3 regions of the Paenarthrobacter sp. 2TAF44 genome follow, and region 2 is predicted to be linked to each of the others. Evidence: predicted binding sites of a transcription regulator. Region 2 holds the regulator's gene; each other region holds the start of a gene.
The links. The regulator HrcA, encoded in region 2, represses chaperone genes, less so after heat shock. The targets are predictions, from matches to a motif close to TTNGCACTCGNNNNNNNCGAGTGCNAA.

Region 1 (11,031 bases), on a different contig from region 2:
GTTCCTTGAGCTCAACCTCGGTTGCGGCGCCGGCCTTGATGACTGCAACGCCACCGGCCAGCTTGGCCAGGCGTTCCTGCAGCTTCTCGCGGTCGTAGTCGGAATCGGAGTTTTCGATCTCGGCGCGGATCTGGGCAACACGGCCAGCGATCTGCTCGGCGTCGCCGGCACCTTCAACGATGGTGGTCTCGTCCTTGGTGACAACGACCTTGCGGGCGGTGCCGAGGAGTTCCAGGCCAGCGTTTTCGAGCTTGAGGCCAACTTCTTCGGAGATGACCTGGCCACCGGTGAGGATGGCGATGTCGGCGAGCTGGGCCTTGCGGCGGTCACCGAAGCCCGGAGCCTTGACGGCAACAGACTTGAACGTGCCACGGATCTTGTTGACGATCAGGGTGGCCAGGGCCTCGCCCTCGATGTCTTCGGCGATGATCAGCAGCGGCTTGTTGGACTGCATGACCTTCTCCAGAACCGTGACGAGTTCCTTCACGTTGGAGATCTTGGAGTTCACGATCAGGATGTACGGGTCTTCGAGGACCGTTTCCTGGCGCTCAGCGTCGGTGACGAAGTAAGCGGAGATGTAACCCTTGTCGAAGCGCATGCCTTCGGTGAGTTCGAGCTCCAGGCCGAAGGTGTTGGACTCTTCGACCGTGATGACGCCTTCCTTGCCCACCTTGTCCAGGGCTTCGGCAATGAGGCTGCCGATTTCCGGGTCACCGGCGGAGATGGAAGCCGTGGCCGCGATCTCTTCCTTGGTTTCGATTTCCTTGGCAGAGGCGAGCAGTTCTTTGATGACTGCCTCAACAGCCTTCTCGATACCGCGCTTCAGGGACAGGGGGTCGGCGCCGGCGGCAACGTTGCGCAGGCCTTCCTTGACCAGTGCCTGGGCGAGAACCGTAGCGGTGGTGGTACCGTCGCCAGCGACGTCATCCGTCTTCTTGGCAACTTCCTTGACCAGCTCAGCGCCGATCTTCTCGTAAGGGTCGTCCAGCTCGATCTCCTTGGCGATGGAAACACCATCGTTGGTGATCGTGGGGGCGCCCCACTTCTTTTCGAGGACGACGTTGCGTCCACGCGGGCCGAGGGTGACCTTGACGGCGTCGGCGAGGATGTTCAGGCCCCGCTCGAGGCCGCGGCGTGCCTCTTCATCAAATGCAATGATCTTGGCCATAACGGCGGTAGTCCTTTCGGGACAGTCGTTAAGAAGGAACCTGTCAGATGGGGTGCCCGCGACGGACGGTCCTTTGCTTGCGGCCTATGTATGCCGCGCGCTCCGGACCTCACCCCACCAAGGTGTTTCTTGATCCCCCTGACGTTCCGAGAGCCATCCGCCGCCGGCGTAGGCCGGGCCGGAGTTAGCAGTCGAAGCGTAGGAGTGCTAAATCAATAATTAGCACTCGACCGGGGAGAGTGCAAGCAGAAGCGCCACTTTGCGCTATAAACAAAGGGGTTTCAGCCGTTAGCTGACGTGACGGCCAAAGGGACTATGCAACGCGGACGCTTTCGGCCTGCGGACCCTTCTGGCCTTCGCCTAATTCGAACTCCACCCGCTGGCCTTCCTCGAGGGCACGGAAGCCTTCCATCTGAATAGCGGACCAGTGCACGAAGACGTCGTCGCCGGAGTCATCCACAGTGATGAAGCCGTACCCTTTTTCGGCATTGAACCATTTGACGGTTCCCAAAGCCATGATGCCCACACTTTCACAGTAGCCAAGACCGGTTGCCGGGATCTCCGGACCGGAATCAATCCACTGTAACCACAGTCACTATCCGCGCGCTGCTGCCGAAGGGCCCACCATGACTTTTGTTATTGAGGCTTAACCGAGTTGCAGCTTTCGAGGCTGAAACCACAGAAAAACGGTCGGGATTCAGCGAAATTACCGGTAGCCAGGTCCCACAACAACCACTAGAGGCTGCTGTATTTCAGGAGACTCAACAACCGCGGTGATACCGAGGAGTTTGCCCAGTGCTTCTGCATTCGCCTTCTGTCCAGGGACGTTGTAAAAGACCACGGACGACTGCTGCGGCAGGCCGCCCCAGTTCCCCACAGATCCCAAAGCCCAACCGTCGCCTTGGACCAGGCCCGCGACGCGGCTGGCAAGGCCAGCCGTAGCCGTGCCGTTGTAGACAGCCACTGCAACGGTCTTGTCCACCGGCGCAGCAGAGGGAGTTACCGAAGGTTCGCCCGAAGGCGTGGTGCCCGGGCTGGGCTCACCGGAAGCGATGGGTGCGTTGCTTGACTCTGTAGGAGCAGCAGAAGGGGAGGTTTCGCTCTGCTGGGGCGCCGGCGTCGAGACGCTTGTGGACGCGCTGGGGGCCACCAGGCCAAGCCGCGGAAGTATCAGGAAAGCTACGAGTCCCAGCACCAGGGCGACGGCCCCTACTGTCAAGACCGGCCACAAATTGGGGCGGACTGTCTCTTGGGCGTCACGGTGCACCCCCTGCCGGGAGCTGTTCTGTGGGACCCGGTCGAATTCATCCTTGGCAAATTTGGTCATGGTGAAGCCTTGTCCTTGCTGGTTGCTGCTGACTATCAGCCGGGCGATTTACGCGTCGGACCCCAAACGGCGCGCTGTCCGCGCACGTTGGCGCGACGTACGTAGTCTACGCAATCTCTTCACCAGCATGGGATCGTGGGCCAACGCATCTTCGGTATCGATAAGTGCGTTCAGGATCTGGTAATAGTGCGTGGCGGAGAGATTGAAGAGCTCACGGATCGCCTGTTCCTTGGCGCCGGCGTACTTCCACCATTGCCGTTCCAAGGCCAACATTTGCTGATCACGGTCACTTAGAGGTGAGTCGCTGCGGGTCTCGGCTGCCAGGTCTTCAAGTGCCAAACCGGTAGACTGCGGCGCCATTGGTTCCGGTGCTGGTTCTGCCACGGCACACTCCTTGACGCTGGTTGGGGGAAAATGTCCTACCCCCCATGTTACGGGCGAATAACAACGCTGTCATTCGCACCGCCGATGCTCTGGAGGAGACAATGACAGGGTGACTGGTGAGGATGCACTGTTTGACCTGGAACCCGCCGGCGTTGCCGATCGGGGCTTCGAGGAGCTTGTTGACCAACCCTTGGAAGAGCTGATGGCCGTGGACTGGGCGGACGCGTTGCGACCCGTGGAAGGCCAACTCCGTGAGGCTTTGGCCTTTGTTGCGGCTCAGGCTGCCCAAGGGATCCACGTCCTTCCTGCAGCTACCAACCTTCTCCGGGCTTTCCGCCGACCATTGGCTGACGTCAAAGTACTCATCCTTGGCCAGGATCCATACCCAACCCCGGGACACGCCGTCGGGCTTTCCTTTGCCGTTTCGCGGCATACGCGGCCGATCCCCCGGAGCCTGGCAAATATTTATCGTGAACTCCACGACGACCTCGGGCTCCCGCCGCGCATCCATGGCGACCTCACGGCCTGGACTGACCAAGGCGTCCTGCTGCTGAACCGTGTCCTTAGTGTCGCAGCCGGAAGCGCTGGCTCACACCGCGGCAAAGGCTGGGAGGCAATCACGACGGCGGCTGTCAGTGCGGTAGCCCATCGCACCGACGGCGCGGGACGCCGGAGTCCCCTGGTAGCGATTCTGTGGGGGAAGGACGCCGAAGCGGTCATGCCGCTGCTGGATGGCACACCGGTAATCACTTCGGTGCACCCGAGTCCCCTTTCGGCATCACGTGGTTTCTTTGGTTCCAAGCCGTTCAGCCGAACGAACCAGCTGTTGGCTTCACAGGGCGCAGAGCCCGTCGATTGGGAACTACCCATCTTGTAACCTTCGACTCATACCCAACTGGCACCCCACGAATTAGCTTAGGCTTGCCTATATGGCTGCTCTCCCCGTTTCTTCGTCCGCCACCCGGACCACACGCCCGCAGGTCAACCTGAGGGTCCTGCGCAAAGAATGGCTCTCACCTCACATGGTGCGGATCGTCGCCGGCGGGCCAGGGTTCAGCGACTACGTGAACAACGAATACGTGGACCGGTACGTCAAGATCGTTTTTCCCCAGCCCGGCGTTGATTATCAACTTCCGCTGGACCTGTGGGCCATCCGCGAGACGATGCCACGTGAGCAATGGCCGCACACCCGGACTTACACCATCCGCTGGGTGAACCTGGAAGAACGGGAACTGGCGATTGACTTCGTAGTCCATGGCGACGAGGGCCTGGCAGGGCCTTGGGCAGCGGCAGCGGAACCTGCGGACACTCTGATTTTTACCGGCCCCGGCGGCGCCTACAATCCTGCGCCCGACGCCGATTGGCACCTCTTCGCCGGCGATGACGCCGCGATTCCAGCCATCGCAGCCTGCATAGAGGCGCTCGCCCCGGAAGCCCGCGGATATGCGTTCCTTGAGGTGGACAGCGCCGAGGACATCCTGCCTATCTCTGCTCCTGCTGGCCTGGAACTCCACTGGCTGCAGCGCAATGGAGTGCCGGCCGGATCAAGCGAGCTGTTGCTTGACGGGCTCCGCGAAATGCAGTGGCTTCCCGGCCGCGTAGATGTCTTTGCGCATGGCGAAAGAGGCTACATGAAGGGCCTGCGGCAGATCTTCTTCGCCGAGCGCGGTCTGGAACGTTCGCAGGTTTCGCTCTCCGGATACTGGGCGCAGGGCCGGGTTGAGGAAGTTTTCCAGGCCGAGAAGAAGCTCCCCGTAGGACAGATTTAGTCAGATCCAGCGGCCAGCGCAGATCTAGCGGCGCCGTACCCTGCGGCGCTCGTTGCTGGATAGGCCCTTCGTGAGCGGCCTGGCCAGGTTGTCACCGAGGACGATTCCTGCTGCCACTCCCAGGACAATCGCGCCTGCATTCAGCATGCCTCCGGCGCCCTGAAGAATGTCCGCTTCCTCAATGGTCAATACATACATTGAACGGAATATAGTCAGGCCGGGCAGCAAAATGAGCGCGGCCGGAACAGCCACTACAAGTTGGGGAGCGCCAAGTTTAAGCGCCACTACCCGAGCCAGCAGGCCGATGGCCACAGCCGAAACTGCCGGCGACAAGCGGTCGCCGAACCCGGCGGTAGTAGCCGCCCACAAGACGAAGAAGCCAACCAAGCCGACTGCCGCCGTCGGGAGTAACAGACGCATCTGCGTCTGCTCGGTGACGCCGATAGCCACTACAGCGATGGCGATCAGAATGGCTTGGCCCCACAAAGGATACGCATCCGGGAATGTTTTGGTGACGTCCAGGACTTCGCTGCCCATGAGGGTCCCGACGACGACGGCCACGGCGATACCAGCCACGATCGCGCCGAAGGTGAGCAGTGTGGAGAGGAATCGTCCGGCGGCCGTGACCGGGAAGCCGTTGATGGCGTCCTGCACGGAAGACACGAGCCTGCCCGTTGGAAGCAACAACAGGATTCCACCCGCAACCACAATGGATGGAGCGATGTCCGCACCCGCCCAACGCAGCATCAGGGCGATAAACGTGACCAGGAACGAGCACGCCATGGTGATGAAGAAGTCGGGGGTGCGCCAGCGGCTGAGTTGCCGGGCAACCAAACTGATCAGCAAGTTGGAGCCAAAGGCGAGGGCTGAAGCGCCCGGACCACCACCCAGGACGCCCACGAACACCGCCGCGAACACAGCGAAGGCAACCGTGACCATCCATCGAGGGAAAGGCTTGGCGCTGCGGACGATGTCATTCAATCGACGGACGGCTTCGTCGCGGCCCACTCCCCCGGCCACGATGTCCGTGACCAGTTGATGCACCTGCGCGAGGCCGGCGTAGTTATTGGTCCACGAGCGCACCACACGCAACAACGTGATGGGGGTCTGGTCCTTTGGCGCATAGTTGATGGCCACCGACTGGTTGGTGATGTCCACTTCAACGTTCTTCAAGCCAAGGGCCGCTGTAACGGCAATCATGCTTGTCTCAACTTCAAGGGCGCCTGCACCGTATCGGAACATGACCTCGGCCAGATGCAGGGCGAAGTCGATCGTCTTACGCGCTGAGGCGTCGACACCCACAACCTGGATAGTGGGGTTGGCGTAGGGACTGCCCGCGAGCCGGTCCACGATGTTCATGGGGGCTGTGGGCGGGCTATCGCCTTGCACCAAGCGCATCAGCATGCGCTTGGCATTGGCGTTCTGCCGGATTTGCGATGGTCGCATCGGCTGGGTCTTGGGCAAGCCGTCAGTGTGAGGCCTGCCGCCGGAGCCCTCAGGGCGTTCAGTCACGCAGCGTTCCTCCTTAGGCTTTGGTTGATTAGTTCTTCACTCGGAATTTCCTCAGCAGGTTTCCGGGCTCCGGCAATTTTGCCAGAACCGTCTTGGCGGCAGCTGCGAGCTTCCTGACCGCCTGGTAAGCGGTGAAGACCGGCAGATTCACCGGCGTCACGAAGTCGCCAACCAGCTGGACCACCTCGCCGCCGAAGCCCTTCTTGAATTCGTAGCCGCCGTGACCGGTTTCGTCCTGGCCCTGGATGCCGAAGGTGCCGTAGAAGTTATAACGCGAGTAGCCGTTGTTCAGAGCGTGCAACAGCATGCCCCAGTACAGCGACGTAGCTCCGTTGAAGTAGATGTAGTCCTGGACCGTGCCGCCGATCACGCACACGATTTCATCGCCGGAGCAAGCGAAGTGGATCGCCGCAACCGTAGCCACGCCAACCGAATCGGGGAAGCGTTCAATATCCTTGAGGCTCCGCTCGTAACTGTCCACGAGGTCCTGGACCACCTTGATGCGGTTGGCCTTCTTCTTGCTCCCGGTTTCCTCGACGTCGCGCTTGAGGTCCGCGAGTGTCTTGGACTCCGCATCCAGGCGCTCTGTGATGGAGGCCCGGTATTCGGGGATGTTGATCTTGGCCATCATGAGCTTGGTGAACTCATCCGAGGTATTGCGGAGCAGTTGCTCGTAATACTCACGCTCGCGGTAGGTGAAGCCCTTTTCGTCACCGGCGGTGCTCAGCGCGTCGTAGAAGTCGTCCAGGGTTTCCAGCGTGGCCTGTTCCAGGTAAACGCCGTTCTTTTCGGCCTTCCGGATGGCCTTGCGCGTGCGGTAATTCATTCCCATGATGAGCTCTTCGGAATCGGCGATCCCGTCCAGCTTCTTGACGAACATCCAGTTGATGTTCGCGAAATTCATGTCAAAGCCCTGGTGTTTGAAGCCCAGCCCTGCCAGCTCCTTCAGCAGTGGACGGTTGTCCTCAACCTCCGGGTGCTCCGCTCCGTCCTCGTCGCGTGCGATGTACTTGACGTTTGGTGAGATGCGCAGCTCAGCAGCCTTCTTCGAGGCCGCATGCTTTTTCAACTGCTCGACGACGAACCGCACCGCTTCGGCGTCGCTATAGTCCATCAGGGGTCCCTTTGCGCAGTCGCACACCTTGTAACCAAAGCGGTTGGCGGTGTAGACGAGCTTTCCGGCTGCGATCAGGCTGCCACCGCGGGTCACGCCAAAGAGCTCCACTTCCTGGCCGCGAGCACGCTGGAAACGCGCCAGGTCCTCGGACTGGATGAAGCTGCCTTGCGGGTGTCCCTTGGCGAATGTCTCGAAATCAGCGTCACTGAGAATCACGAATTCCATGTCGGTTCCAGCCTCAATCGGAGTCAAAGAAATTACCTCACCTAGATAGATTTGCACCCGTTGGTGGCCGGGGCGGGCCTGAAGTGTTGGGTTGGTGCCGGTTCTTTAGTAGAACTGTCCGCCTGTGCGCATAGTTTCCAGCCGGCGGAAGATGCGCTCTGCACCCTTGAGCCAGAGCTTATGGCGGATTGGTCCGAGGACGAGGTCGTAGCAACCCACGAAGTCCGTCACGGTCTTGGTGAAACTCGTTTTGAACAAGCCCATGCCGAACAGCGGGTGTGTCTTGTCCTTGATCCGGGCGGCAGGCGGCGTGCCGCAGAAATCATACTCAACGCAGCCCAGTTCCTGCATCCGCTGGATAGCTGCCCACTGGACCAAATGCGAGTCACCGTACTGCTTGCGGTTCTGGGCGGAACCGCCATCCTTGTAGGTTGCCTTGGAGCCATAGTTGATAACAAAAGCACCGACGCTGGGTGCGCCGTCCTCGTAGACAAAGAAGAAGTGACCCTGGCCACGGCTGCAGAATTCGTGCCAGAAACGGGAGTAGTACTCGTAGCTCCGCAATGGCATGGCACCCTTGGCGTTCACTGTGTCTTGCATCAGTGCGTAGAGCTTGCGATAGGTCTCCTCGCCGGGCTCGGCTGGGAGGACCTCGCATCCTTCACGTTCTGCCCTGCGGACAGCGTTGCGGGCCCGCGATGAAATGCTCCGTAGTACTTCGTTGGCGGGGGCCGAAATATCCAGGAGTGCGGTGGAATCGTTGGATTGGATGTTCGGGGCCTTAACCAAGCCAGCCGCCTTCAGCTGACCGGACACCTCAGCTGACTCCACGACGTCGGGCTCTATCTTGATGGTGAAGACGTTCATCTTCTGTTCCTTCGCCAGATTGGCGACGGCGGTGAGCATCGGTTTGATGTCTTCCACGGCGGCAGCGTCGGGCCCCTTGATCAGGTACCAAAGGCGGCCCAGGACGGGAAACTTCTTCTCCAAAAGCAGGTTGTAGCTGGCGTAGTCAGCGGCCTCAATGACGAGCCGGCGGACCAACCAGCCGTTGCCATCCTTGACTGCCGCATAGGCGTCCGACTGCAGCATGTTGCCGCCATTGGGGTTGGCTGTGACGTGCTTGTCCCAGTTATCGATTTCCTCGGCGGTGGCAAAGCGGGCGGTAAATTCTCGCAAGGTGGCCGTGTCCAATCTCAGGGGTTTGGTGCAGTGTTCAAAAGCTGGGTGCGCATGCGGACATGCAGCCTCAAGTCTATCGGGCCGAGGAAAATAGCCCGACTCTGGGTGAGTTGCCCGCTCGAACTACGCGCGAATAGCCTGAGCCGGATCCGCTTTGGACGCCGCAATGGCTGGATACAACGCTGAAAGAACACCAGTAGCTGCGCCAGCGGCAACTCCGGTCCACACTGATTCAGGCCCCAGAACCGGTGTCCACCCTTGGCCCAGGCAAAAGGTCAGAACTCCCAGCACTCCGACCGCTCCGCCAGCCAGTCCACCGCCCAATCCCACCAGCAAACCCTCAAAGATAAACATCCGGCCAATGCTGAAGCGACTCGTACCGAGGGCTCTCCGCAGAGCGATCTCCGACCTTCGCGTTTGCACAGTCAGATACATCGACGTAGCAGCGCTAAGACAGGCGAGTGCCAGCAACACCCACGAGATGACACTGATCAACACGCCCAGGTCATTGTTGACTCCCTTGCGGAGTGAACGAAGGTCTGCCACCGTGTTGACGGTGAAGTGCTCGGGATGAGCTGCGTCGAGGGCCAAAGGAATCGCGTCGGCCAATGGTGCTGGAAACCCAGGGAGGGTGCGGACCACAAATACAGGGTTGTCAGAAGCAGCGGATGGGTAGGCGCTGATCCCCAGGATGATGCTGTCTGCAAGAACCGGGTTCCTTCCGGCTTGGCGCAGTATGCCCACGACTGGAACCGACTGCCCACCGATCCAAATTTTCTGGCCCGGACCCGCAGAAGGAATCCCTAAACGGACGGCCGTATCTTGTCCCACTATTGCTATGGGCTTTCCGAAGGAATTGTCCAGGAGAGATAAGGCAGAAGCAGGCTCAACTACGGCCTGGCTGATGTCCAGAAAGGTCGAGTCCACGGCCAGGAGTGACCCTGCGAAGTCGTCCTCCTGGATTCCCCTACTTGGCTGAAAGCGTCTGGGCCGAAATTCAGAAGTCGCCAACTCCACTCGCAAACCAACCGCGACCACTCCGTGAAGATCCTCTATTTTCTTCTTCTGACCTCGCAAGGCTGCGATGTCAGCGTTCGCGGGTTGGACCCCAGATGGGCTTCTTGAGGCTTGCACTTCATCCAATGCGGCTTCGGCCAAGCGCTCGGAAACCTGCGCGGAGGCACTTTGGCTAAGGCCTACTGAGGCAACCAGTCCGCCCGATCCCAGCATGAACGCCAGAATGAGCAGCAGTGCCTTGCCTGCCCTGGAGGTAAGGGATGCCAATGCATCATAGACGTCATCCATCAAGAGATTGAGCCGTCTCCCCAGTGGGGCTGGGGAGAAAACTTCAGTTGGATCCCGGCGTCCAACCATGGGCTCGTGAACAGCTGTCGAGGCAGGGGAACCCGGCGCGTCGGGCTTTGCCAGTCGTCCGTCGTCGATGACGATCTGACGGCCTGCTGCGGCGGCGACGATCGGATCATGCGTAATGACGACGACTGTCACCCCGGTTCGATTCAACGCCTTGAGATCCGCGATGACACTCTGGGTATTGACACTGTCCAGGTTGCCTGTGGGTTCGTCTGCGAACAGGATCCTGGGCTTGGTCGCGAGAGCACGAGCCAAGGCAAGACGTTGCCTCTCCCCTCCAGAGAGGTTCCTGCCGAGCACGCCTGTCCTGTGCAACAACCCAACGCGCAGCAGGGCCTGCGTTACTTCCAACTCCCGTTCCAGGTGGCGGACACCTTGCACGCGAAGGCCGAGCGCTGCGTTCCGTGCGGACGATTCATCCAAGATCACATGCGAGGCTTGGAAGACAAACCCAAACATCCGCGATCGCAACCAGTCACGCTGCTTCTCGGCCATCTGTGATACGTCGGCACCGTTGATCGAGTACGTGCCTTCTGATGCACGGTCCAACAGCCCAAGAATGTTCAGCAGCGTTGATTTGCCGGATCCTGAGGGACCTATGATCGCAACGAATTCACCCTCACAGATCTCAAGATTGACGTCTTGAAGGGCCGCCGTAGGCACATCGGCTCCCCCATAGGAGCGCCCGATGCCTTCCAACCGGAGCAGGGGAATCCTGCCGGGCCTTGGCGCTGGCATGTTCACGATACGTCGACCGTGGTTCCAGGCTCCAGCTTCGAAGTCTCGGCCAAGGCAGCCCACCCATCGCGCTGCCCTGTCACCGTCACATCAATTCTTTCCGCCGATGCGGGCTCACCCGTATCCTTTTCCGAACTTGGCACCATCACGTACGTCCCGATGTCGTCCTGTTTGATCGCGGTCAGGGGAACTGCCAAGGTCTCCTGGACCGGCTCCTTCACGCTGACAGAGACAGGCT
Region 2 (9,480 bases):
AGGTAGGGATCGATCTTGTCGCTCAGCGTTCCCGGCAGGAAACCCAGCCGCTCCCCCGCCTCAACAGCGGGTCGGGTCAGGATGATCCGGCTTACTTCCTTGAGTTGGAGGGCCTGCACGGCCTTGGCCATGGCGAGGTATGTTTTGCCAGTACCTGCCGGGCCAATACCGAAGATCACTGTGTTGGCATCTATGGCATCCACATAGTTCTTCTGATTCAAGGTCTTGGGCCGGATGGTTTTGCCGCGGCTTGAAAGAATGTTGTGGGTAAGGACATCCACGGGATTCTGGACCGACTGTGTCCTCAGGAGGGAAACGAGCTGCTGCAGGACATCAGGGGTAACGACCGTTCCCCTGGCTACCAGTCCGCGGACCTCTTCAAGGAGGCGCATGATGCGCGGGATGACCGTGGACGGACCGGACATGGACAATTCATTGCCGCGAACGTGGAAGTTGACGTCCGGGAACTGCTCCTCGATGTAGCGCAAGGCTTCGTCATGGCTGCCCAATGAGTGAACCATCTGATCGGAGTTGTCGAACGTGACGATTTCCGTGCGCGTGCCCGGTAAGGTGTGCGGGAACTCGGTGGTGGCTGGGTTCCCGTTTCCGGTCCGCAGCCGCCCATTCAGGGATTCACTCATAGTGGTGGCCGTACGGCCTCTTCTCCTCCGGTCGGATAACAGTTGGTCCATCGTTTCGACAACGGGACTGGCTCAACCGCCAGGCCATATGCCGGAATGCCTTCAATCCTACGCCAGCCCGGCAGACCTCGGGCGTTCGCCCGCGGATCCTCTGCCGTATCCTCCCCGTGTCCTCCCCGCGGGGCGTCCGTCGGACGCGACATTTTGTCTCAACTCGGCATCAAGCGGGTATCAATCCTGTTTCAGTTGCTGCCAGTGCCCGCAAACCCGGCCAGCCGCCGTCGACGATATGCCAAGCTGGCAGAGCGGGTAGTCAAACTACGCGCGTTCGACGGGCCAGCGACAACCACCGGCTACCAAGGCAAGGAACCCCCATCGCGCAGTCAGTAAGCCATCAGCCCGGCGGGCGAAAGCGGAAAAAGTCCGCCGTCGCAGCGCCTGCGATGCTTGCTGTCCTTTTGCTGACCGGCTGTATCGCCAACGGCGGACCCACTCAAACTACGTCCAGTGCGCCGCCAGTCAGCGTCCAGGAAGCTCCGGCCAGCAACGCTCCCCTGGAGACCACCCAGGCGTCCACTAAGATCCCGGTCTACTGGATTGGGCGGAGCAAGGAAGATGTCTACCTCTACCGCGAATTCAGGGACATCTCCGGCGATGGAAACCCCGTCACCACTGCGCTGCGCATTATGATGGCCGAAAAGCCGTTGGACCACGACTTCTTCACCCCGTGGCAGGACCCTGGCAGCCTGGCAACATCCATCTCGGGCAAGAACGTGATCACCGTTGATATTTCCCGGGATGCCTTCAACTCCAACCTTGATGCCGGCATGGCGCAACGGGCTGTACAGCAGCTGGTCTACACTGCCACGGCAGCAGCCTCGTCGTCAGGCCTGCTCAACTCCGGGCAGCAAATCCAAGTGGTCATCCTGGTCGACGGTCACACTGATTTCATGGCCTTCGGCCAGGTACGGCTCGGACAACCAATGGCCAGGGACGCTTCCTTGGTGGCGCCACTATGGATCATCGACCCGCAGGAGGACACCTCGCTCCCGGCCGGCGTGGTCAAGTTCAATGGCCGCAGCACTGACAGCTCCAAGCCGGTCAGCTGGCAGATCCTCCGGGACAACGGCAATGGCGAAAAGGCCAGCCTGCTGACCGGCCAGACAAAAGCCACAGGAGAGCCGGGACAATTCGGCGTCTTCTCCTTCAATGCGACACTGAAACCAGGGAAATACGAATTGCGCGTGTCCCAGGTTCAGGACTCCGGGCAAGCAGACACATCCACCACCGATACGCGACTTTTCAGCGTCGGCTAGAGCCGGCGTCGCGCCTTAGCTGGCGTTGTCTGGAAGGCGACACAGCCTACCAGCGGCCCAAGACGTCGGAGGCGAGTACGACGGCGGCGGGTCCCGCCGTCGAAGACCTCAGGACGTGGTGGCCCAAGAGCGCCGTGACCGCCCCGGCGTCGCTGAGGCGGGTTACCTCGCGCGGAGAGATGCCACCTTCGGGCCCCACGATCAAGAGGACTTCACGCGGCGAGGCCAGCGCGCCACCCTCAGCCACGACCGGCGCCTCAAGCACGGTCCGCAAGGGGTTCTTGGCGTCCTCGTGAAGGATCACGGCCAGATCTGCGGCAGCAACAGCCTTTGCCAAAGCCGCGGAATCCAGGATAGGACGCACCTCCGGTATCCACGCCCGCCGGGCCTGCTTCGCCGCGGCAGTGACTACAGACTGCCACTTCGCGTGGGCCTTGGCAGCGCGATCCCCCTTCCAGCGGACGATGGATCGCTCAGCCTGCCAGGGGATCACGGCGTCTATGCCCAGTTCGGTGGCAGTTTCAATGGCCAACTCGTCACGGTCACCCTTGGCCAACGCTTGGACCAGCACCAAACGCACGTCCGGCTGATCTTCGAAAACTACCTCGGATGCCGTGACGGACAAACTTCCAGGGCCAACTTCTGCAACCGTGCCTGTCAAGCGGGCTCCTGCGCCATCGGCGATGTCCACGGACTCACCGACAGTGAGCCTCTTCACGGTAACGGCATGCCGGGCTTCTGCACCGTCGATGACGAACACAGCGCCCGGCTCAACTCCGTCCAGGCTCCCGGCGGGCGTGAAGAAAACGGGGTTGCTCACCGCTACAGGTTACCGAGCTTGTCCCGCAGCTTGGCGAACATGCCGCCGCTGGCCACGAGTTTGCCTTCGCTGAACTGCTCGCCGCGCAACTTGGCAAGCTGCTGCAGGAGCTCTTCCTGTGCCGGATCCAGCTTGACCGGTGTCTCAACGTGCAGGTGCACCTTGAGATCGCCGCGGCCGTAGCCCCTGAGGTGGGTAACGCCCAAGCCGCGAAGCGTGATGACCTCGCCGGACTGGGTGCCGGCCTTGACGTCAATCTCCTGGGGCCCGTCGAACGTTTCCAGGCTCAGTTCCGTGCCCAAGGCGGCGGCTGTCATCGGAACGCTCAGTGTTGCGTGCAGATCGTCGCCTTCGCGGATATAGGTGGAGTCATTGTTGACGCGGATCTCTACGTAGAGGTCGCCCGCAGGTCCGCCAGCTGGTCCTGCTTCGCCCTGTCCGGAGAGTTGGATGCGCGTACCTGTCGCAACACCGGCAGGAACCTTGATGGTGAGGGAACGACGGCTGCGGATACGGCCCTGCCCGTTGCACTCGTTGCAGGGATCCTTGATGACCGTACCGAAGCCCTCACAGGAACCACACGGCGCCGTGGTCATGACTTGGCCCAGGATGGATCGAACGGCCCGCTGGACTTGGCCGCTGCCGCCACAAATGTCACAACGCTCGGGATGCGTGCCGGGCCGGCAGCAGCTGCCATCACACGTGGGGCAGACGACTGCCGTATCAACTTCGAGCTTCTTGTTGACGCCAAACACGGCGTCCTTGAGGTCGATGCGGACACTGATGAGTGCGTCCTGGCCGCGGCGTACGCGGGAAGCCGGACCAGCGTGCCCGCCGCCACCGCCGAAGAAGGTGTCGAAGATGTCCTGGAACGCGAAGCCCTGGCCGGAGTAGCCGCCACCAAAGCCGTTGTCAGTGCCATTCTCGTTACCGGTGGCATCATAGACGCGGCGCTTTTGGGGGTCGGACAGCACTTCGTAAGCATGCGTCACGGCCTTGAACTGCTCCGCGACATCCTCCCCCGGGTTGACGTCCGGGTGAAGCTTTCGCGCCAACTTGCGGTACGCCTTTTTGATCTCTTCCCCGGTGGCTTCCGGCGAGACTCCCAAAACGTCATAGTGGCTGCTCAAAGTCTGTATCTCTTCCTTGTTATACGGTTACACGGCGATTCTTACCTCGGGGCTTGCGTCAGCCGCCGAGAATGCGGGAAAGGTAGCGGGCCACGGCGCGCACGGCAGCCATGGTGGTGGGATAGTCCATCCGGGTTGGTCCGAGGATTCCCACCTTGGCACCGGAGCCGTACCCCGTTGCCACGACCGACGCCTCGGCCAAGCCGTCGTAAGGATTCTCGCGCCCGATGCTCACTGTCACGCCGCGGGGATCATCCCCCATATCGGACAACAACCGAAGCATGACAACTTGTTCCTCAAGAGCTTCCAGCACTGGCCCAATGCTCAACGGGAAATCGACATTGGAGCGGGCAAGGTTGGCTGTTCCGGCCATGACGATGCGCTCTTCACGGCTGGTGTCGCTGAGGGCCTGGAGACCATGGGCAAGATGCTGCGCGAGTCCCCGAAGCTCCGGCGGGCACAGCGCCACTACGGAAGGCAACACCTGCGGCAGCAGTGCCAGCTGGGTTCCCGCGATGCTTCCCAGGAACCGGGAGCGCAGGGCCATCAACGCCTCATTACTTACATCGGAGCCAGCCTCGATGACCTTCTGGCCAACGCTTCCAGTATCTGCGATGAGCACCACGAGCACCTGCTTTGGCGCCAGGAGGACAAATTCAACGTGACGGACCAGGGCACGGTTGGAGTGCGGGTACTGAACGACGGCGACCTGGTTGGTCAGTTGCGACAGTAGCCTGACCGTGCGCTCAAGGATGTCATCGAGGTCGTCCGGCCCTTCAAGGAGCGAGTGGATGGCTCGACGCTCCGCGGCGGACAACGGTTTGACCTGCGAGATGCGGTCCACGAACAGCCGATAGCCCTTGTCCGTGGGGATGCGGCCTGCGCTGGTATGCGGCGCTGCGATGAGGCCTTCTTCTTCCAGAACAGCCATATCGTTCCGGATGGTGGCGCTGGAAACGCCCAGATGGTGCCGCTCCACAAGTGCCTTGGATCCAACAGGCTCACGGGAATGCACATAATCCTCAACGATTGCGCGCAGCACTTCAAGCTTGCGTGGCTCACTCATTGCAACACCTCCTGACGACTGTCCGGGCCTTTATCGGGACGGATAAACAGCACTCACTTAGCACTCAACATGCCCAAGTGCTAACAAGTCTAGTATGAGCCAGCACGTTGCTAGCATTGAAACCGCCCGCGGGAGTTATTCCCAGCACAACCAGCACAGAGGGGTATGAAGTCCTTGGCTTTCGATACGTGGGGCCCGCAGGATCTGTCCGCTCCTGCCAAACGCCAACTCCCCGAGGTAGCCGTCCAGCGCGGGATGGTCCTTGAAGACGTTCAGTCCGGCTGGGTGGGCGAAGTCACACGGGTGGAGAAATCGGGGGGAATGCACATCGTCTCCCTTGAGGACAGACGTGGCAAAACCAAGTCGTTCCAACTCGGGTTCGGTTTCCTGCTTGAAGGGCAGGCCATCCGTCTCATGCCTCCGGCAGCAAAGGCTCCTGGTTCGCCTGTGCGGTCGGGTCGAACGGCATCCGGGTCCGTAAGGGTGCTGGGCCATCGTGCACAGGTGGCCAAGGCGAGCCGTATTTGGGTGGAAGGCAAGCACGACGCCGAACTGGTGGAGAAAGTCTGGGGCGACGACCTCCGCATTGAGGGCATCGTCGTAGAGCCACTCCACGGCGTGGACGACCTCAAGTCAGCTATCGCCGCATTCTCGCCCGGGCCAGGGCGCAGGCTCGGAATCCTGGTAGACCACCTCGTGGCAGGCTCAAAGGAATCACGCATCGCCGCAGAAGCCATGACGGTGCCCGGAGCCGCCGGAAACGTCCTGATCGTCGGCCATCCGTATATAGACGTCTGGCAAGCCATCCGGCCAAAAGTGCTGGGTATTGAGCGGTGGCCGGAAGTTCCACGAGGCACTGACTGGAAGACCGGGATACTGACCGCGTTCGGCTGGCCGCACGAAACCGCCGAAGACATTGGACTCGGCTGGCAGCGCCTGCTTGGTGCGGTACGCAGCTACGCCGACTTGGAAGCGTCGCTGCTGGGACGGGTGGAGGAAGTCATCGATTTCCTCACCACTGCCTGACGGTCCTGTCCTGAATTACGTTTCCTCAATGCACTTTTCGCAGGGACGTAACGGGGCGTTGGTCCCGGGATGACCCGGAACCCAGTATTCTGGGACAGCAACACTGCAGCATCTTTACAGCAAAGGGAAGACACCGTGGCAGAGAACGCTCCTGAAGAACCGGGCAGCGCCGCAGGCCAGCCCCAGTACCATGGCGCGCCCGCAAACGCACTCCCACTGACGGCAAGCGAAGACCGGCAGTGGGCCACCCTTGCGCACTTCGGGGGAATTCTGGGATGCCTGCCGTCCCTGTTGATCTATCTCATCTTCCGTGATCGCGGGCCATTTACGGCGCAGGAATCCAAGGAAGCACTGAACTTCACGCTTCCTCCGACCATCGCGGCAGTCCTGGCAAATATCCTGGTTCTGCTTCCCGTGGTGGGCAATATCTTTGCAGTCATCGCCACGGGCATCTGGGTAGCCCTGACGTGCTTCTCAGTCTCGGCTGGTATCCGCGTCAATCACGGACAGCCCCACCGCTACAAGCTCAACCTGCGCTGGATTAAGTAGTCCAAGGCTTCCATCGGATTCTGCCGACGATTAGTCCGGCAGAATCCTGCGCACCACGGCGTCGGCCAGGAGTCGGCCCTTAAGGGTAAGAACCAGGCGCCCCTTGAAGGCCGCACCCGGATCCACGAGTTCTTCAGCGATCAGTCCTGCCATCGCATGGCGGCCAACTTTGTCCAGCGCATCAACGGACAGACCTGTACCGAGCCGGGCCTCAAGCATGATGCGCTCGACTTCCCGGGTTTCGGCGTCAAGGGTTTCCCTGCCAGCTGCCGGCGAGTCTCCTGCAGCCAGACGGTTGGCGTAAGCGGTGGGGTGCTTGACGTTCCACCAGCGGACACCGCCCACGTGCGAGTGAGCGCCCGGACCGATCCCCCACCAGTCATCGCCCCGCCAATAGGCAAGATTGTGACGGCAGGCCTGTTCAGGCGCTTTCGACCAATTGCTGACCTCGTACCATGTCAGCCCGGCTTCCGAGATCAATTTATCGGCGAGCTCATATTTCGCGGCGTGGTCGTCGTCGTCAATTCCGGGAACTTCGCCGCGGCGGATTTGGGCCGCCAGCTTTGTGCCGTCTTCCACGATCAGGGCATAGGCGCTGATGTGATCGGGTTCGTAGGACAGGGCGGTCTCAAGGGACAGTTGCCAGTCCGCCATCGACTCTCCCGGCGTGCCGTAGATGAGGTCAAGGCTAACGGCCAGGCCCGCCTCGCGCGCCCACTGGACCACCAGCGGAACGCGGCTCGGGGTATGGGTCCGGTCCAGCACTTTGAGGACGTGCGGTACCGCGGACTGCATGCCGAAAGAGACGCGCGTAAAGCCGGCATCCGCCAGCACCTGGAGCGACTCGGGCGTTACGGAGTCGGGGTTGGCTTCGGTGGTCACCTCGGCGCCCGGTTCAAGTCCCCACTGCACGACGGCGGCACGAAGGATACGAGCCAAGTCCTCGGCAGGGAGCAACGTGGGTGTCCCACCACCGAAAAATACAGTGCTCAGTGGGCGCTTCGGCAGACCGGAGGCATCCATAGCGGTGGCTGCAAAGTCCAGTTCAGTGACAGCCGTGCCTGCGTAAGCATCCTGCGACGCCCCACCACCCAGCTCGGTGGCCGTGTAGGTGTTGAAGTCGCAATAACCGCACCTCACCGCGCAGAAGGGGATGTGCACGTACAGGCCGAACTTGCGGTGCTCGACGCCGATCAGCACCTGCGGAGGCAACAAACCGTCCGCAGGTGCAGGGTCGCCCAAAGGGAGGACGCTGGGCATTTACTTCTTTGCCTTGTCCTTGGACTCGTCGGTGGTCAGCGCAGCGATGAAAGCTTCCTGAGGCACTTCAACGCGGCCCACCATCTTCATGCGCTTCTTGCCTTCCTTCTGCTTCTCGAGCAGCTTGCGCTTACGGGTGATGTCACCGCCGTAGCACTTGGCAAGAACGTCCTTGCGGATGGCCCGAATGCTCTCGCGGGCAATAATGCGAGATCCGATGGCAGCCTGGATGGGCACCTCGAATTGCTGACGCGGGATGAGTTCGCGCAGCTTGCCGGTCATCATGACACCGTAGGCGTAGGCCTTGTCACGGTGGGTGATGGCACTGAAAGCATCCACCTGCTCGCCCTGGAGCATGATGTCCACCTTAACGAGGTCGGCAACCTGTTCGCCGTCGGCCTTCCAGTCCAGCGAGCCATAACCGCGCGTCTTGGATTTGAGGATGTCGAAGAAGTCGAACACGATTTCCGCCAAGGGCAGGCGGTACCTGATTTCCACACGGTCCTCGGAGAGGTAGTCCATACCACCCATAACGCCGCGGCGGCTCTGGCACAGCTCCATGATGGCGCCAACAAACTCGTTCGGTGCCAGGATGGTGGCTGAGACCATAGGCTCGCGGACCTCGGAGATCTTGCCTGTGGGATATTCGCTGGGGTTGGTCACGTGGATCACCTTCTTGTCCTCCAGCGTTACCTCGTACTCCACGTTGGGAGCTGTGGAGATGAGATCGAGGTTGTACTCGCGCTCAAGACGCTCACGGGTGATTTCGAGGTGGAGCAGACCCAGGAAACCAACACGGAAGCCAAAGCCCAATGCGGCGGACGTCTCGGGCTCATAGACCAGAGCGGCGTCGTTAAGCATCAGCTTCTCGAGGGCATCGCGGAGCACGGGATAGTCAGTTCCATCAAGAGGGTACAGACCCGAGAAAACCATGGGCTTGGCATCGGCGTAGCCGCTGAGCGACTCCGACGCCGGCTTGGCGAGGTTGGTCACGGTATCGCCAACCTTGGATTGGCGGACGTCCTTAACACCGGTGATCAAGTAGCCGACCTCGCCCACACCCAAGCCCTTGGAAGGTGTGGGCTCCGGGGAGCTGACGCCGATTTCCAGGAGTTCGTGAGTGGCGCGCGTGGACATCATCTGGATCCGCTCACGCGGGTGCAGCATGCCGTCCACAACGCGAACGTAAGTGACCACGCCGCGGTAGGTGTCATAGACGGAGTCGAAGATCATGGCCCGGGCAGGAGCATTGGCATCGCCCACGGGAGCCGGGAGGTCACGGACAATTTTGTCCAGCAACGCTTCCACGCCTACTCCGGTCTTGCCTGAAACCTTGAGGACATCTTCCGGGTCTCCGCCAATAAGGTTGGCCAGTTCCGCCGCATACTTCTCAGGCTGGGCTGCCGGGAGGTCGATCTTGTTCAGCACCGGGATGATGGTGAGGTTGTTCTCCATCGCCAGGTAGAGGTTGGCAAGCGTCTGGGCTTCGATCCCCTGTGCTGCGTCAACCAGCAGCACAGCGCCTTCACAAGCTGCCAGGGAACGCGAAACCTCGTAGGTGAAGTCGACGTGGCCAGGAGTATCGATCATGTTCAGGGCGTAGCTGGTGCCATCGAGTTCCCACGGCATACGCACTGCCTGGGACTTGATGGTGATGCCGCGCTCACGTTCG
Region 3 (11,031 bases), on a different contig from region 2:
ATCCAGGATCTCCAAGCCCCTGTCCGGGAATCCAAGGGTGATGCTGGCCGTGCCCAGGCCCAGCCGTCCAAGGGCCATGAGGTCCTTGTCGCCGAATCGCTGTCCCACAGCCAAGGCGCGGCCAAAGAGCTCATTGCTGGCTTCAGGATTTCCTCCGTACAAGGCTCCCAGCGCGGACGGAATCAGGAGGTAGCCTTCAGCTTCGGTGGGCTCGTCTAGTTCTTCCACCAAGTGTTTTGCCCGGGACATCCAGCCCGAGCTGCGGGCTGGCTCCCCGATGTCCATGAGGAACAGCACCAGCCACGTTGCGCAACGGGCGGCTGCAGCCATGTCTCCTACGGTGACATATTCATCGTGCGCCCGCGTCAGGTAGGCGACGCCTTCGGAGTCCTTGCCCAACAGCATGGCCACCGAGGCGGCGACTTCAATGTCCTGGGGTGGAAGTCCGCCCTCCGTGTCCGCCCGGGCAAGGCAGTCAAGCGCATCGCTCCAGCGGTGCTCGGAGAACGCGGAACGTCCCAGATCCAAGGCTGTAACCGGCATAGTCCACACTCATTCTGCGACCGCGAGCAACCCGGTTGGCGCACCCAATCGGCCGTATTAGCGTCAGGGTACCGCCGCCGTCGTAAGCCCACAATGGCTCCACGAATCCCTGACGCGCCGTGTGGGTCCCTGACCTTCTCTGGTCCCGAGATGCCACTTTGTCACCCTTTTTCGGTTGCACGGCGGGTGCCTGGGGTTCAAAGTAGGTCAGGACGCCCCAAGGCGATGCCACAATCGCAGCCAGGAAGCGCAAGAGGGCAGAAAAAAGCCCTGGCCACGAGTGACCAGGGCTTTTTCGAACAGGCTGTTAGTGCTGGTGGCCTGCGTGTGCGTTTTCGTCCTCAGCCGGCTTCTCGGCAACCAGGGTCTCGGTGGTGAGAACCAGGGCAGCGATGGAAGCGGCGTTGCGAAGTGCGGAACGGGTGACCTTGACGGGGTCGATCACACCGGCGGCGATCAGGTCCTCGTACTCGCCGGACTTGGCGTTGAAGCCGTGGTTGGCTTCGAGTTCGGAGACCTTGGAAACGACGACGAAGCCGTCGAAGCCGGCGTTCTGGGCGATCCAGCGCAGCGGCTGGACCAAGGCGCGGCGGACGATGCCAACAGCTGCTGCTGCGTCACCCTCCAGTGCCTTGACGGCCGGGGACTCGTCCAGTGCCTTGAGGGCGTGGATGAGGGCGGAACCGCCACCGGAAACGATGCCTTCTTCAAGGGCAGCACGCGTGGAGGAAACGGCGTCCTCGATGCGGTGCTTCTTTTCCTTCAGCTCAACCTCGGTGGCTGCGCCGACCTTGATAACGCCGATACCGCCAGCCAGCTTGGCCAGGCGCTCCTGCAGCTTCTCGCGGTCCCAGTCAGAGTCCGTGCGGGTGAGTTCGGCACGCAGCTGGGCCACGCGGTCGGAAACGTCCTGCTCGGTTCCGGCGCCATCAACAATGGTGGTGTTGTCCTTGGTGACCGTGATGCGGCGTGCCGTACCCAGTACCTCAAGGCCAACGGTGTCCAGCGAGAGGCCAAGGTCCGGAGAAACAACCTGGGCGCCCGTGAGCGTAGCGATGTCCTGGAGCATGGCCTTGCGGCGGTCGCCGAAGCCCGGAGCCTTGACAGCCACAACGTTCAGCGTGCCGCGGATGCGGTTGACGATCAGCGTGGACAGGGCTTCGCCTTCAATGTCCTCGGCGATGATGAACAGCGGTTTGGAGGCCTGCAGCGCCTTCTCCAGCAACGGCAGGAAGTCCTGCAGCGAGGAGATCTTGCCCTGGTTGATCAGGATCAAGGCGTCTTCGAGGACTGCTTCCTGACGTTCTGCGTCAGTGACGAAGTACGGGGAAAGGTAGCCCTTGTCGAACTGCATGCCTTCGGTGAGGACGAGTTCCGTCTGGGTGGTGGAGGATTCTTCGATGGTGATGACGCCATCTTTGCCCACCTTGCCGAACGCCTCGGCCAATAGTTCGCCAATTTCGTCGCTCTGTGCGGAGATGGCGGCAACGTTGGCAACCTGGGTTCCTTGCACTTCGCTTGCGTTCTCCAGGAGGCGGGCTGCGATGGCTTCAATGGAAACCTCGATGCCGCGCTTGATCTCGCCAGGAGCGGCACCAGCAGCAACGTTGCGCAGGCCTTCCTTGACCAGTGCCTGCGCCAGCACCGTAGCGGTGGTGGTGCCGTCGCCAGCGACGTCGTTGGTCTTGGTCGCTACTTCCTTGGCCAGCTGTGCACCAAGGTTCTCGTAGGGGTCGTCAAGCTCAACTTCGCGGGCGATCGTCACGCCATCGTTGGTGATCGTGGGAGCGCCCCACTTCTTGTCCAGCACGACGTTGCGGCCGCGCGGGCCAAGCGTCACCTTGACAGTGTTGGCGAGCTTGTCGATACCGGCCTCAAGAGACCGGCGGGCAGCATCGTTAAAAGCAAGCTGCTTTGCCATGGTTGTGTCCTTTCAAGACGGAAAACCCGCACCGCAGAAGGTCGGAATGATTCCAACGCGGCTGCGGTGCGGGGCTCCAGGAAGTTACTTTACGACGATCGCAAGGACGTCGCGGGCGGACAGAACGAGGTACTCGTTGCCGCCGGTCTTGACTTCGGTTCCACCGTACTTGGAGTAGATGACGACGTCGCCAACAGTTACGTCAACCGGGACGCGGTTGCCGTTGTCATCGAAGCGGCCGGGGCCGATTGCAACAACTTCGCCTTCCTGCGGCTTCTCCTGCGCGGAGTCCGGAATTACCAGGCCGGAAGCCGTGGTCTGCTCTGCTTCGAGCGGGCGAACAACAATACGATCCTCAAGAGGCTTAATCGAGACCGACACTCGGACTCTCCTTTTCATGAGCTGATTCATGGACTAAGAACTAGGGTGCCGTGGCGTGCAACCGTCGTCGCGGTGCCGGTGACGCCTGGCGTGATTAGCACCCTCCGGGGGAGAGTGCTAACACGACTCTATGTAAGCGTTAGCACTCGGTCAAGGTGAGTGCCAGAATTTCGTCCTGAGTGAACTCCCGTTACCGACCGGTGAGGTCGTCCAAATCGTAGTCTTCGCCGTCGTCGTCCTCATCTGCAGGGGCAGATCCACGGTTCAAATACAGCACGACGGCGGCCGCCAGGGCCACGACGCCGGAAATCACCAAGGCGATAATCCCGCCAATGCGGGCCCCACTGTAGAGCTCCCGGATGTCGCGGGCTTCATCAGTAGCGTCATTCACGCTCTTGCCCGTCACGGAGTACGCCGCAGCGTTGAATGAGTCCAACGCGAAGATGACGATCAGCAGGCCAATGCAGATTACAGCGATCACGGCCCCCGCGATCAAGGCAGGACGGGCAAAAGCCACGAGGGATCGACCGGAGGAATGCTCTGAAGCTCCCGGGGCAGTGGAGTGGTTCCCGCCCGGGTTGTTTGCGTCGGAGGGCTGCGGAGCTGCGTTGTCTTCCATGAAAACAACCCTATCGGGCTGGTTCCCAACTCACGGCGTCATGGCGGGCGCCGTTAGGCTTGATCCCATGTCTCACGCACCGCAGGAACAGATCGCACCCTTGCTGACCACTGAAGGATGGGAACTCCTTGCCTCGCTGGGGCCGTACCGCGAAGACGAAGCGTTCAGCGTTAACGCCGACCTCCGAAAAGCAGGCCACTCCCCTGAACTCGTGGCCGCGGTACTGACGCAGTCCCGGCTCCGGACCCGCGCCGAAGCAAAGTTCGGCGAGTTTGCCCGCCAGATGCTGTTCACCCAGGCCGGACTCGAACAGGCAACCCGCCTCAACGTCGCGGCCCGGCACGCCGAGCGTTTTGCCAAGGCCGGCATTTCCCACGTAGCCGACCTCGGCTGCGGCCTCGGAGCTGACTCCATGGCCTTGGCCTCCATGGACATTGCCGTGACCGCCGTGGAAATGGACGAAACCACTGCCGCCTGCGCCACCATCAACCTCATGCCCTTCCCGCACGCCACGGTGGTGCATTCCGATGCCACATCAGTGGACCTGAACGGGATCGACGGCGTGTGGCTGGACCCCGCACGACGCACAACCTCGACGTCCGGGACCAAGAGGATCTGGGATCCGGAAGCGTTCTCTCCCCCGTTGTCGTTCGTTGAAGGCCTGGCCTCGGCCGGCCGGGCAGTGGGAGTCAAGATGGGTCCGGGGATGCCGCACGACTCGGTTCCGGTGAACTGTGAAGCGCAGTGGGTCTCCGTAGGCGGCGAAGTCACTGAGGTCGCCCTGTGGTTCAACGCGGTGGCCCGTCCCGGGGTCCGGCGCGCGGCACTTGTCATCGGCTCCCAGGGCGCTGCCGAGCTCACCAGCGGCGAGGATTTCGACGGCGGCCCGGTAGCCGCCGTCGGGCCTGTTGAGGGGTTCCTCTACGAACCCGACGGTGCGGTCATCCGCGCAGGCCTGGTAGCCGACGTCGCAGAACGCCTTGGCGGGCACCTGGTGGACGAACATATCGCCTACATCTGCGCCCCGGAACTCCATGACTCGCCTTTTGCGCGCGCATACAAGGTGCTGGAAGTGATGCCTTACAACGTGAAAGCGCTCAAAGCCTGGGTCAAAGCGAATGGCGTCACGGTGCTGGACATCAAGAAGCGTGGCACGGCCGTCACTCCGGAAGAACTGCGGAAGCAACTGCTTCCATCCAAGCGCGACAGTAAGCCCGCGAAAACAGCCACCCTGGTCCTCACAAGGATTGGCGAGGAAAGAGTGGCTGTAGTCGTGGAGCCTGTGACGTTCTAAGTCACGTCAGCGACGGGAGAACTCTGAGGCTTCGCGGACCTGATCAGCACTCGGGCGGACACCCGTGTAAAGGACGAACTGTTCCTCCGCCTGGATGGCGATAACTTCGGCTCCCGTGATCACCGGCTTGCCGGCGTTCCGGGCCGCGGTGATGAGCGGCGTCTCGGAGGGAAGGGCGACGACGTCGAATACTATTTTTGCGGCGGCAATGGTTGCGTCGTCGAAGGACTGGGCAGTTTCGTCGGCGCCGGCCATACCCAAGGGCGTGACGTTGATGATGAGGTCTGCAGTTGAGCCATTGACGTCGTCCTGCCAGCCGAAACCGTAAAGGTCCGCGAGCGCACGGCCGGTGGTTTCGTTGCGGGCCACGATAGTGACAGCGGTGAATCCAGCGTCCCTGAGGGCGGCGGCGACAGCCTTTGCCATACCACCGGCACCACGGAGAAGAACGGTGTGGCTGCCAGGTACTTTGTGGTCCTTCAGGAGCCGGGCGATGGCGATGTAGTCCGTGTTATAGGCGGTAAGGACGCCGTCGTTGTTGACAATCGTGTTGACCGAATCGATGGCCTTTGCCGACGGATCCATGACGTCCACCAGCGGGATGACAGCTTCCTTATAGGGCATGGACACCGCGGCACCCCTGATGGGGAGGCCGCGGATGCCAGCCACTGCAAGAGTGATATCCGCGGGGGCGAATGCCTTGTAGACAAAGTTCAGTCCGAGCAGGTCGTACAAATAATTGTGGAACCGGGTTCCGATGTTGCTGGGCCGGGCCGCGAGCGAAATGCACAGGGACATGTCTTTGTTCAGGATTGGCATTCACCCATTAAACAACGGCTTCTTTACGCTGCTGCTTTACAGTGCCGCGCGGTTAGCCCTGGCGGGCCTTCATGCGCGGATTGTTCTTGTTGATGACGAACGTGCGCCCACGTCGCCGGACGATCTGCGCACCCGCCAGCAATCACGCATGCTCCGGCTGCACTAGACTTGAGCCGACCGCTGACGGCCCCGCAGCGGGTTGCGTCCAGCTGAAACTCCAGCAGAAACAAGCAACGAGGGGACTACGTGCAGATTGAGTTTGCGCCATCCAGGCAATCGACACTGGGTGTGGAATGGGAGTTGGCGCTCGTCAATGCACGCACCGGGGAACTGGTCTCAGTCGCGAACGACGTCCTCAAGGGCGTGGCCGCGAACCACCCGGACCTCAACGAAGACGACGAACACCCCCACATCAAGCGCGAACTGCTCCTGAATACCGTGGAGCTCGTTACCGGAATCTGCGAAACGGTCAAGGAAGCCAAAGAGGACCTCAGCCGCTCCCTCGCCGCTGTCCGCGAAGTCACCGATCCCATGGGAGTCGAGGTGTTCTGCGCAGGCAGCCATCCCTTCAGCCCTCCCCTGCTCCAGCCGGTCACCGACAAGGAGCGCTACGCCAAGCTGATCGAGCGGACCCAATGGTGGGGACGCCAAATGGTCATCTACGGTGTCCACGTCCACGTGGGCATCGATCGCCGGGACAAAGTACTCCCCATCCTGGACGGCCTTGTCAACTACTTCCCGCACTTCCAGGCCCTCAGCGCTTCCAGCCCCTTCTGGGCCGGCGAAGAAACCGGCTACGCATCCCAGCGCGCCCTCATGTTCCAGCAGCTCCCCACCGCTGGCTTGCCGTTCCAGTTCGAAACCTGGGAAGCATACGAGTCCTATGTCCAGGACATGTTCACCACAGGTGTCATCGATGCCACCTCTGAAATTCGTTGGGACATCCGACCCGTCTCCAACCTGGGCACTATCGAGATGCGCATTTGCGATGGCCTCGCCACACTCGAGGAAGTGGGCGCGATCGCAGCACTGACGCAGTGCCTCGTGGACGAGTTCTCCTCCATCCTCGACGCCGGCGGCAGCATCCCCACGATGCCGCCATGGCACGTCCAGGAAAACAAGTGGCGTGCCGCCCGCTATGGCATGGAAGCCATCATCATCCTTGATGCCAAGGGCAACGAGCAGTTGGTCACCGAGCACCTGGCAGAAACCGTCGCACGCTTGGAACCCGTGGCAGCCAAGCTCGGGTGCTCTGAGGAACTGGCCGACGTCCTGAAGATCATCGAACGCGGCGCCAGTTACCAGCGCCAGCGCCGCGTGGCCGCTGAACACAACGGGGACCTGCAGGCAGTAGTCATGGACCTCGTGCAGCAGATGCGCAAAGGCCCGGACGCTTAAGTCCAGGGAACTTACGCAGCCACCGACACCGTAGTAACGGGCATGGAAGAATCCGGCGCGAAGGCTATTCCGCTGGGCCCGATTCCGGCCATGATCAGTTGAGCTCCAAGCGCTGCCACCATGGCACCGTTGTCCGTGCAGAGATCCAGCGGCGGCACGTGCAGCTTGATGCCCGCCGACACGCACCGTTGACCGGTTAATTCACGCAGCCTTGAGTTGGCGGCAACGCCACCACCAAGCAGCACGTCAGTAATGCCGTTCTCCTTGCAGGCCAGGACCGCCTTGGAACTAATGACGTCCACCACGGCTTCCTGGAATGCCGCTGCAATATCGGCTACAGGTACTTCCTCAGCGCGGGCTTCGAATTGCTCCACGCATCTGGCCACCGCGGTTTTCAGGCCGCTGAAGGACCAGTCGTAGCGGTGCGGTCCCTTTTCTTCTGCGGTGCCCATGTATTTGGGTTGCGTAAGGCCGCGCGGGAAGCGGATCGATTTGGGATTGCCCTGGCGTGCGAGTTTGTCTATGGCTGGACCACCGGGGTAGCCAAGGCCCAGGATCCGGGCCACTTTGTCGTAGGCTTCTCCGGCGGCGTCGTCGATGGTGGAGCCCAGGAGTTCCACGTCATCTGTGATGCTGCGAATGCGGAGGATCTCTGTGTGTCCACCCGAAACCAGAAGCGCACCGAGGTTCTGCGGCAACTGGCCGGCACCCAAGCCGGCGGCAGCACCGGCGTCGGGCCTTGCCTCCAGCAGCCCCACGCCAACGTGCGCCACAAGGTGGTTGATCGCATAAAGCGGCTTGCCCGTAGCGACGGCCAAGGCCTTCGCTGCGCAGACACCGACCATGAGGGCGCCGGCCAACCCGGGACCTGACGTGACAGCAATGGCGTCGATGTCCGCCAGGGTCACCCCGGCTTCATGGAGCGCTTCCTGGAGCGTGGGGACAAAGGCATCCAGGTGGGCACGCGAAGCGATCTCGGGGATGACGCCACCAAAGCGCACGTGCTCGTCCATGGATGAGGACACCGTGTTGGTCAGCAGCGTTGTACCGCGCACGATTCCGACGCCCGTTTCGTCGCAGGACGATTCGATGCCCAGCACCAACGGCTGCTTGGGCTGTTCTGGATAAGGGCCGCTCACGCGTTGGCTCCTTCTGTGGGATGTGGCTTGTTGAGGGGCAGGCGCATGATCAACGCGTCCGTTCCGTCCCGGTAGTACCGGGGCCGCACGTGGATCTGTTCGAATCCGAAGCGCAGATACAACTGCTGTGCACGGGGGTTGTCCGCACGCACCTCCAGGAGGACGTCCGCCGCGCGACGCCGCCGCGCCTCTTCAATCAGTTCGGTCAGGATGGCCGAACCGATGCCCTTGCCTTCGAATTCGGGAACGACGGCGATCGTCTGGACGTCCGCGATCGGCTCAATGCACATCAATCCGGCGTACGCCACGATCTGGCCCGCAACTTCGGCCACCATGTAGCGGCGAGTCTCCGCCTGGGACAACTCGTCGAAGAACATTTGCAGGGGCCAGGCATCCACGGGGAACAATCGCCGTTCCAAGGCTTCTACGGCCGGGACATCAGCCTCTGTCATGTCTCGCAGGGAAACTCCGGAGAGCTCCAGTTTGGGTGAAAGTTTCATCGTTCCCCTTTCATCACAGGGCACGCTTCCTGGGACCCGGCACTTGGGCGTCCGATTCGCGCAAGTACAAGGGTGTGGAATCCAAGAGTTCCTGCCCTGCCGTCAACCGGGCCAGCGCCACTTGGCCAAGGGAGGCCGCGTCCGGCTGTGTGTCCGCAAAGTCTTCGTCCCCACGGAGGACGTCGGCGTACAGTCCAGCGCCGGCCCCGAACACGGGAAGGTCCGGCAAGTCCGAGGCGAAACCCACATGCGGTCCGTCGATGAGTTGGGGTAGCTGGCCCTCCTCCAGGACGTACCGTGCCCAGTAAACCTCTTTGCGCCGGGCGTCAGTGGCCACCAGGAATTCGGGAACAGCCGCAGTGGACTCCGCCACTTCAAGGGCGATCGCATCAAGGCTCATCAGGCCATACAGCGGTTTGTTCCAGACGAAGGCCAGGGTGCGTGCGCTTGCTATGCCCGAGCGCAGCCCGGTAAACGGTCCGGGCCCCACCCCTGTGACGATCACGTCAATGTCCGCGCCGGTAACCCCTGCTCCGGCCAGGAGTTTCTCGATGCCGGGTGCAAGGACTTCGGCATGGCTGCGGGTGTCCTCGGTGGAGAAGGAATCCACCACGCCTTCCATGGCAACGTCCGATATCAGCGCAGCGCTGGCCACTGCTGAAGTGTCGATGGCCAGGATCAGCATCAGTGGCCTCCTTCGGAGATCGTGGTTTCAAGAAGCTTCGGTGCCTCGGCCCAGCGGGGGCCGAAACCGCGGAAAACGATGGTGCGCGGTTCGTCGTCGTCATCAGTGTCAAAGTCGAGGACCGTGGCGCTGTCAGCGACGTTGGTGGCCTGCATAACGCCTACGCTACCCACCGACCGGTGAAGATCCACTTCGAGGCGGCTGTCCGAGAGGTGCTCCACCCTGTCCCTCCCCCACTCCACGACGGTTACGGCGGTGTCCATGGTGTTTTCAAGATCAATGTCATCGATCTCGGCAGCTGATTCCAGCCTGTAGGCGTCGACGTGGACCAGGTCCGGGCCCCCGGGGCGCGGACCATCCGGAAGGTTCGGATGGATCCGAACCAGCACGAACGTAGGCGAGATGATCCCGGAACGTACGCCCAGGCCCTCTCCCAGCCCCTGGGTGAAGGTCGTCTTCCCCGCACCCAACTCTCCGGTCAGGACAAGGAGGTCCCCCGCCTCAAGCACCCCACCCAGTGCTGCGCCGAGCGCGTGGGTCTGCTCCGCCGTCGTGACCTTCAGGCTGCGTTCCCACAGCGGTTCGCTTGGTTCGATCAGTGGTTCGTTCACAGCGTCGCCGTTTCAGATGCTGTCTGTGTGCCATGGTGGACGTCCGGGCGCGCAGGAACCTCGTTGATGTAGCTGCGGGGCACGCGTGGGCTGATGCGCGTGACGATCTCATAGTTGATGGTTCCCGCTGCGGCCGCCCAGTCATCCGCGGTGGGGCCACCATCCGCACCGTCGCCGAACATCACGGCTTCGGCGCCCTTGAGCCCACCCGCTTCTTCTGGTGTGAGCGGTCCAAGATCAATCACCATCTGGTCCATCGCGATCTGGCCCACCACAGGGTAGGTGACGCCGTTGACGCGAACTGGACCGCCCGTGGCGATGCGCGGGACGCCATCGGCGTAGCCCAGGGGAACCAGGCCCAGCGTGCTCTCCTGGCTGGTGTGGTACTTCAGGCCGTAGGAAACGCCTTGGCCTTGCGGGACTTTTTTGCAGTTGGAGAGGAGCGTGCGGACGCTCATGGCGGCGTGCAGGCCAAGTTCGGCGGAGGTAACCCCTTCGAAGGGCGACAACCCATAGATGCCGAGCCCGACCCGGACGAGGTCGAAGTGCGAATCCGGCCGGGACAGCGCAGCGGGAGTGTTGGCGATGTGCCTGACCTCGGTATCAACGCCAGCATCCTGAGCGATGGCGAGTGCATCACGGAAAACCGTCAATTGTTCGTCCGTTTCGGGACGGTGCGGCTCGTCGGCCACGGCCAGGTGGGAGAAAATACCCACGACGCGGAGCAGGCCTTCGTCCTGGTATTCCATGGCCTGGCCCACCAACTGGTCCCAGTCGGCGATGGGGCAGCCGTTGCGGCCCAGCCCTGTATCCACCTTCAGATGGACGCGCGCGGGGCGCTCCTGTTCGCGGGCGGCCGCCACGACAGCGTCCAACTCCCAACCAGAAATCCCGACGTCGATGCCGGCGGCAACTGCGGCTTGGAAGTTGCTTTCGCGGGTGTGCAGCCACGCCAACAATGGCGCGTCAATGCCAGCGGCGCGCAAGGCGAGCGCCTCGGAAATGTGTGCGACGCCGAGCCAGGCCGCTCCGGCGTCGAGGGCTGCACGTGCCACCTGCACCACGCCATGGCCATAAGCGTCGGCCTTCACCACAGCCATCACGGAGGCCGGGGAGGCTAT

Region 1: the regulator HrcA is predicted to act here: its motif matches at 1,388-1,414, upstream of groL (chaperonin GroEL).
Region 3: the regulator HrcA is predicted to act here: its motif matches at 2,985-3,011, upstream of groES (co-chaperone GroES).

What each region holds. Positions count from the first base shown of each region.
Region 1 covers NZ_JBFRFP010000021.1:24,499-35,529, reverse strand. Annotated here, with positions in the region: gene groL (chaperonin GroEL) at 1-1,168, opposite strand, end outside; gene AB4Z15_RS18725 (cold-shock protein) at 1,482-1,685, opposite strand; gene AB4Z15_RS18720 (LytR C-terminal domain-containing protein) at 1,875-2,495, opposite strand; gene AB4Z15_RS18715 (DUF3263 domain-containing protein) at 2,544-2,879, opposite strand; gene AB4Z15_RS18710 (uracil-DNA glycosylase) at 2,989-3,756, shown strand; gene AB4Z15_RS18705 (siderophore-interacting protein) at 3,809-4,648, shown strand; gene AB4Z15_RS18700 (threonine/serine ThrE exporter family protein) at 4,673-6,160, opposite strand; gene AB4Z15_RS18695 (peptidoglycan bridge formation glycyltransferase FemA/FemB family protein) at 6,189-7,502, opposite strand; gene AB4Z15_RS18690 (lipid II:glycine glycyltransferase FemX) at 7,608-8,696, opposite strand; gene AB4Z15_RS18685 (ABC transporter ATP-binding protein/permease) at 8,808-10,793, opposite strand; gene AB4Z15_RS18680 (peptidoglycan-binding protein) at 10,796-11,031, opposite strand, start outside.
Region 2 covers NZ_JBFRFP010000013.1:72,927-82,406, reverse strand. Annotated here, with positions in the region: gene AB4Z15_RS14130 (PhoH family protein) at 1-641, opposite strand, end outside; gene AB4Z15_RS14125 (GerMN domain-containing protein) at 1,085-1,957, shown strand; gene AB4Z15_RS14120 (16S rRNA (uracil(1498)-N(3))-methyltransferase) at 2,004-2,777, opposite strand; gene dnaJ (molecular chaperone DnaJ) at 2,780-3,907, opposite strand; gene hrcA (heat-inducible transcriptional repressor HrcA) at 3,966-4,973, opposite strand; gene AB4Z15_RS14105 (DUF3097 domain-containing protein) at 5,148-5,999, shown strand; gene AB4Z15_RS14100 (DUF4870 domain-containing protein) at 6,135-6,548, shown strand; gene hemW (radical SAM family heme chaperone HemW) at 6,579-7,808, opposite strand; gene lepA (translation elongation factor 4) at 7,809-9,480, opposite strand, start outside.
Region 3 covers NZ_JBFRFP010000019.1:77,577-88,607, reverse strand. Annotated here, with positions in the region: gene AB4Z15_RS18095 (response regulator transcription factor) at 1-543, opposite strand, end outside; gene groL (chaperonin GroEL) at 851-2,464, opposite strand; gene groES (co-chaperone GroES) at 2,549-2,845, opposite strand; gene AB4Z15_RS18080 (hypothetical protein) at 3,036-3,464, opposite strand; gene AB4Z15_RS18075 (THUMP-like domain-containing protein) at 3,532-4,758, shown strand; gene AB4Z15_RS18070 (shikimate 5-dehydrogenase) at 4,765-5,577, opposite strand; partial or broken gene AB4Z15_RS18065 (50S ribosomal protein L36) at 5,630-5,710, opposite strand; gene AB4Z15_RS18060 (glutamate--cysteine ligase) at 5,824-6,975, shown strand; gene tsaD (tRNA (adenosine(37)-N6)-threonylcarbamoyltransferase complex transferase subunit TsaD) at 6,987-8,114, opposite strand; gene rimI (ribosomal protein S18-alanine N-acetyltransferase) at 8,111-8,614, opposite strand; gene tsaB (tRNA (adenosine(37)-N6)-threonylcarbamoyltransferase complex dimerization subunit type 1 TsaB) at 8,628-9,299, opposite strand; gene tsaE (tRNA (adenosine(37)-N6)-threonylcarbamoyltransferase complex ATPase subunit type 1 TsaE) at 9,299-9,910, opposite strand; gene alr (alanine racemase) at 9,907-11,031, opposite strand, start outside.